One region of the Pseudomonas sp. FW305-7 genome, then DNA from elsewhere that is predicted to be linked to it. Evidence: predicted binding sites of a transcription regulator. Region 1 holds the regulator's gene; the other holds the start of a gene.
The links. Region 1 encodes FliA, which starts transcription of late flagellar genes. Its sites were predicted from a motif close to CTAAAGTTTNNNNNNNNNNNGCCGNTAA; they were not measured.
Positions count from the first base shown of each region.

Region 2: AC3WMT_RS13490 (methyl-accepting chemotaxis protein) is a predicted target of FliA. The motif match lies at 1,465-1,492, and genes of this name have one in related genera.

Region 1 is NZ_JBYSZA010000040.1:35,068-38,277, forward strand. Features, by position in the region: gene AC3WMT_RS28730 (chemotaxis protein CheA) at 1-49, opposite strand, end outside; gene AC3WMT_RS28735 (protein phosphatase CheZ) at 104-892, opposite strand; gene AC3WMT_RS28740 (chemotaxis response regulator CheY) at 910-1,281, opposite strand; gene fliA (RNA polymerase sigma factor FliA) at 1,448-2,188, opposite strand; gene fleN (flagellar synthesis regulator FleN) at 2,185-3,015, opposite strand; gene flhF (flagellar biosynthesis GTPase FlhF) at 3,132-3,210, opposite strand, start outside.
Region 2 is NZ_JBYSZA010000009.1:76,146-79,355, forward strand. Features, by position in the region: gene AC3WMT_RS13490 (methyl-accepting chemotaxis protein) at 1-1,350, opposite strand, end outside; gene AC3WMT_RS13495 (transporter) at 1,628-2,650, shown strand; gene AC3WMT_RS13500 (inorganic phosphate transporter) at 2,877-3,210, shown strand, end outside.

The sequences.
Region 1 (3,210 bases):
CCTCAACCAGGAAATCCTGAAGGATCTCTTCATCGGCGCCGAAGCTCATTAATGGGGTGCTCCTACAGGTCTAAAAACCCAAAAAACCTAAAATTCCAAAACTCTAGAATCCGAGGCTGGATAACAAATCGTCCACATCGTCCTGACCGGACACAACGTCTTCTCGTTTATCGGCATGAATCTGCGGACCTTCACCCTGCGAGAGATGTTTTTGTGGATCTTTTTCTGCAAGCATCGCTGCACGGTCATGTTCGATGCCCGCAAAGCGGTCGACCTGACTGGCCATGAGCACGAGTTTGAGCAAATTGCTTTCGACTTCGGTGACCAGTTGGGTCACACGCTTGATCACTTGACCGGTAAGGTCCTGGTAATCCTGAGCCAGCAGGATGTCGTTCAGATTGCTCGACACCGCACGGTTGTCCGTGCTGCTGCGTGACAGAAAACCGTCGACCCGGCGCGCCAGTTCGCGGAACTCTTCAGCCCCGACTTCACGACGCATGAAACGCCCCCAGTCGGTACTCAAGGCCTGGGCTTCTTCAGCCAGGCCATTGACCACCGGCGTGGCGCTTTCCACCAGATCCATGGTGCGGTTGGCCGCGGCTTCTGTCAGCTTGACCACATAGCCCAGGCGTTCGGTGGCGTCGGTGATTTGCGACACTTCCTCGGCCTGCGGCATGTGCGGATCGATCTGGAAGTTGACGATCGCACTGTGCAGTTCACGTGTGAGCTTGCCGACTTCCTGATACAGGCCACGGTCACGGGTCTGATTGAGCTCATGGATCAGTTGCACAGCGTCGCCGAACCTGCCTTTTTCAAGGCTCTCGACCAGTTCGACCGCGTGTTTTTTCAGGGTCGACTCGAAATCGCCCTGTGAAGATTCGTTATGCTCCATAGCTCCCCCGCGCGTCATCAGCCGATGCGTTCGAAAATCTTCTCGATTTTGTCTTTCAACGCCTGAGCCGTGAAAGGTTTGACCACGTAGCCGTTCACACCGGCCTGAGCGGCCTCGATGATTTGCTCGCGCTTGGCTTCAGCGGTCACCATCAGCACGGGCAGATGCTTGAGTTTTTCATCGGCACGCACGTGGCGCAGCAGGTCGATACCGGTCATGCCCGGCATGTTCCAGTCTGTTACCAGAAAGTCGATGCTGCCGCTGTTGAGCACCGGAATGGCGGTAGTGCCATCGTCGGCCTCGACGGTGTTGGTGAACCCAAGATCGCGCAGCAGGTTCTTGATGATCCGCCGCATCGTTGAGAAGTCATCAACGATGAGGATTTTCATGTCTTTGTTCAATTCGACCTCCAAGCAGTCTTAAACGCGCCCAGCACCTGGGCGCGCCACTTCAATCAATCGGCGCAGCACTCGAAGACTGTCTGGAGCACAACAGAGCAAGACCGGTGCCGTTCATCACCGCACCAGCCTCGTTCGCAGTGTCCCCACACTGCCTTCAGCGCGCTCGCCACTCCCCCAAACGCCCCCGCAAACGGGCCGCGCACTGGCTGTGTAACTGGCTGACCCGCGATTCACTGACGCCAAGGACTTCACCGATCTCCTTGAGGTTCAGCTCTTCGTCGTAGTACAGCGCCAACACCAGTCGCTCACGCTCCGGCAAATTGGCAATCGCGTCCGCCAGCGCCGCCTGGAAGCGTTCATCTTCCAGATCGCGTGACGGCTCAAGATGAGCACTGGCGCCATCCTCGTGCAGCCCTTCGTGTTCGCCGTCCTGCAAGAGGTCGTCGAAACTGAACAAGCGACTGCCCAGGGTGTCATTCAAAATCCCGTAGTAATCGTCGAGACTCAATTGGAGTTCGGCCGCAACCTCGTGATCTTTAGCATCACGGCCGGTTTTAGCTTCAATTGCCCGAATTGCGTCGCTGACCATACGGGTGTTGCGGTGAACCGAGCGTGGCGCCCAGTCCCCTTTGCGCACTTCGTCGAGCATCGCGCCGCGGATTCGAATGCCCGCGTACGTTTCGAAACTGGCGCCTTTACTGGCGTCGTATTTGGTCGAGACTTCGAGCAGGCCGATCATCCCGGCCTGAATCAGATCCTCGACCTGCACACTCGCCGGCAATCGCGCCAGCAGGTGGTAGGCGATGCGTTTGACCAGTGGCGCGTAACGCTCGATCAACTCGTACTGCGCGTCACGTGCCGACTTCTTGTAGTAGTTCATACCGCTGGCGGTCATAACACAGGCCCTGCCGTTTGCTGCACGAGGCGCTCGACGAAAAACTCAAGGTGGCCGCGCGGGTTGGCAGGCAGTGGCCAGGTATCGACCTTCTGCGCGATCGCCTTGAACGCCAGCGCGCACTTGGAACGCGGGAAAGCTTCATAGACCGCTCGCTGCTTCTGCACTGCCTTGCGCACGCTTTCGTCGTAGGGCACGGCGCCGACGTATTGTAGGGCCACATCAAGGAAGCGATCCGTGACCTTGGTCAACTTGGCGAACAGGTTGCGGCCTTCTTGCGGGCTCTGCGCCATGTTGGCGAGGACGCGGAAGCGGTTCATGCCGTAATCGCGGTTGAGCAGTTTGATCAGTGCGTAGGCATCAGTGATCGAGGTCGGCTCGTCGCAAACCACCAGCAACACTTCCTGGGCTGCGCGAACAAAACTGACTACCGAGTCACCAATACCCGCAGCGGTGTCGATCACCAGTACATCGAGATTGTCGCCGATGTCACTGAAGGCCTGAATCAGACCGGCATGTTGCGCCGGGCTCAGGTGAACCATGCTTTGGGTGCCGGACGCGGCCGGCACGATGCGGATCCCGCCGGGACCCTGCAACAGCACGTCGCGCAATTCGCAGCGGCCTTCGATCACGTCGGCCAGGGTACGTTTGGGCGTCAGGCCCAGCAGAACGTCGACGTTCGCCAGCCCCAGATCGGCGTCCAGCAGCATGACCCGACGGCCAAGCTCTGCCAGCGCCAGAGACAAGTTCACTGACACGTTAGTCTTGCCGACGCCACCTTTGCCGCCGGTCACCGCGATCACCTGTACGGGATGCATGCTGCCCATGTTATTTCTTTACCTTGTCTTGCATAGACGGAGGCCACATTACTGGCTGCGCGTTCACAACCGGAACAATGCATGGCAGACCATCGATGTAGGTACAAAAACTGTTCATGATTACCTCAGCCAACCTGCTTGGTCGGGCTGTGATAGATATCAGCGAACATGTCGGCCATGGCTTCTTCGCTGGGTTCTTCCTGC
Region 2 (3,210 bases), on a different contig from region 1:
GCGGGTCTGGCCGCTGTCGATGGCTTGGGCCGCGTCCACCGCGCCGGTCTGCACGCTCTGGATGATCTGATTGATCTCGATGATCGACTCCGCGGTACGCTGCGCCAGATTGCGCACTTCGTCAGCGACCACGGCAAAACCACGCCCGGCCTCACCCGCCCGCGCCGCTTCAATCGCCGCGTTGAGCGCCAGCAGATTAGTCTGCTCGGCAATGCCGCGAATCACTTCCAGCACCTTGCCGATGCGCCCGCTGTCCGCTTCCAGACGACGGATCACCGTGGCGGTGTTGGCGATTTCGCCGCGCATCTGGGTGATGCTGTGGATGGTGCTCTGCATGACCTTTTCACCCTGTTGGGCGGACTGGTCGGCATCGTCGGCGGCCCGCGCTGCGTCGGCGGCGTGACGTGCGACTTCCTGGGCGGTGGCGGACATTTCGTTCATCGCCGTGGCCACTTGATCGGTGCGGTTGAACTGCTCGTTGGTGCCGCCGGCCATGGTCGTGGCGATCGCATTCAACTCGCCGCTGGCGCTGTCCAGATCACTGGCGCTGCGCTGCAAACGGGCGAAGGTGTCGGCGAGGAAATCACGCAGGGTGTTGGCGGCTGCGGCGAGGTTGCCGAGTTCATCCTGACGGTCGCTGACCACGCGTTCGGCGAGTTTGCCGCGGCTCAGTTGAGTGACGTAGTCAATCAGTTTGCGGATCGGTTCGACCAGGTTGCGGTTGACCAGCCACAGGCTCAGCAGGCCAATCAGCAGGCCCGAAGCAAGCATTACCAACAACCCGAGCCATACGGTGCGATCGGCCTCGGCACTGATCTGCGCCGACTGTTCGGTGCCCTGTTTGCGCAGTTCGCTGACCAGTTCGCTCATCTGATCGCTGGCCGCACGGTCCACGCCTTTGACGGCGGTGTCGCCCGCCGTTGGATCGCCACCGGCAGCGACGTAGGCATCGCGGCCCTTCTGGTAGGCGCTGCCTAGCTGGCGATGCTCTTCGCGCAAACGCTCGATGCGGTTTTTCAGGCTCGGCTCGATGCCCTTCTGGCTGGCCAGTTCACCAAGGATGTTCTGCACATCGCGCTGACGGTCTTCGAACTGGCCCCAATACTTGGCCAGGTCTGCCGGTTGCTTGCCGCGCAGCAGCACGTTTTTCCATTCCTGTACCTGCACCTTGAATTGCAGGTTGGCCTCGTCGATAAGTTGCGAGGTGTGCAACGGGCCAGCGATCAACTGACTGTAGCTCTGCACGCCGTTGGACAGGAAATGGAAACAGGCCAGCGCGATCAACAGCATCGCCAGCAGGCTGCCGCTCAGCAGGGCGAGAATTTGCGCTCTCAGGGATTTTTGCAGCATCGCAAGATACTCAGGACAGGGATGAGGCACGCCCGGTGAGGCGTGGGATTTTGCCGGACATCCATGTCGGCGAGCCTTGGCTGATGGCCAAGCGCGCGCAACGTAACCTAAGCGTGATCGGCGTGCCAGAGCGCTTCTTGAAGAAAATCCGACCACCGGTAAGACATTGATCTGACGTCATTTTTCAGTCACACAAGTGTCATGTGCGCTTGCGATGATCCGGCTCAGTGAACCTGCCATTCCCGCGATCGACGCGCCCTCTTCGCAGCGAGCCTTCATGAACCACAGCCTCGATACCAGCCATCGCGATCCTGACCTGTTTGGCTTGCTCTACGGTTTTCGTTTCCTGCCCGGTGAGCGTGGCCGCGAAGTCGATTCGGCGACGGCTCTGCGTTGTTTGCAGGACGACAGCGACAGCGGTGAATTCCTCTGGCTGCACCTGAACCTGGCGCACGCTGCTTGTGAGCGCTGGATGAAAAGTCATCTGCAACTGCCCGAAGAATTTTTCGAGGCGCTGCACGAAGGCTCGCGTTCGACGCGCATCGAGCATGTCGATTCGGCATTGCTGGCGGTGGTCAACGACGTGGTGTTCAACCTCAGCAGCATGGTTTCCTCGGACGTCTCGACGCTGTGGGTCTGCGTGCGCAGCAAGTTGATTGTCAGCGCGCGCCTGCAACCGTTGCACTCGGTGGACAAACTGCGCTCGTCGGTGAAGGCCGGCGAGCGCTTTCGTTCGCCGTCGGAACTGCTCGTGCACCTGCTGCGCGATCAGGGCGAAGTGCTGACGCAGATCGTGCGCAAAACCAGCATGAGCGTCGATCAGGTCGAGGACGAATTGCTCTCCTCGCGGCTGTCGACCAATCGCGCCGAACTCGGCGCCAACCGCCGGGTGCTGGTGCGCTTGCAACGGCTGTTGGCGCTGGAGCCGGGCTCGTTGCTGCGCCTGCTCAATCGTCCGCCGCCGTGGTTGCAGAAGGAGGACGTCAAGGAGCTGCGCAAATCCACCGAGGAGTTCGCACTGATCATCAACGACCTCACCGCGCTCGGCGAGCGGATCAAACTGCTGCAGGAAGAGATCGCCGCCAACCTCAACGAACAGAGCAACCGCACACTGTTCACCCTGACCGTAGTGACGGTGCTGGCGCTGCCGATCAACATCATTGCCGGTTTTTTCGGGATGAATGTCGGCGGCGTGCCGTTGTCGCAGGATCCGGAGGGGTTCTGGATATTGGTGGCGCTGGTGGCGACGTTTACGGTGATTGCCGGGCGCTGGGCGTTTCGTAAACGCGGCGATTACTGACGTCTCCACACGCTCGTTCCCACGCTCTGCGTGGGAATGCATCAAGTGACGCTCTGCGTCACAGGGACGCGGAGCGTCCCGGGCGGCATTCCCACGCAGAGCGTGGGAACGAGCAGTAGACCGACGGCAGGGCTATTCATCCAAACACTGATCTGCCGCAGTCTCTCTGTAATATTTAGCAACGATCATGGGCGACATTCCTTCCCTCGCTCAGGATTGTCCGCTCATGGCTACTCCCTCCCTGACCACCCGCCAGGCGTCCGCCCCCAGCGGCAGGCCGGCTCTGGACAAGAAAACCGGCCCGTTTACCTACGTGATCTTTTTCGCCGTGCTGGCGATGGGGATGCTGTTCACCGCCTACAGCCTGATGCACGACATGCACGAACTCGGCACGGTGGTCACCACCTGGACGCCATTCCTGCTGCTCGGCGTGGCGCTGTTGATTGCGCTGGGCTTCGAGTTCGTCAACGGTTTCCACGACACCGCCAACGCCGTCGCCACGGTGATTTACACCCACTCGTTGCCGCCGAATGTGGCCGTGGTCTGGTCGGGGTTCTTCA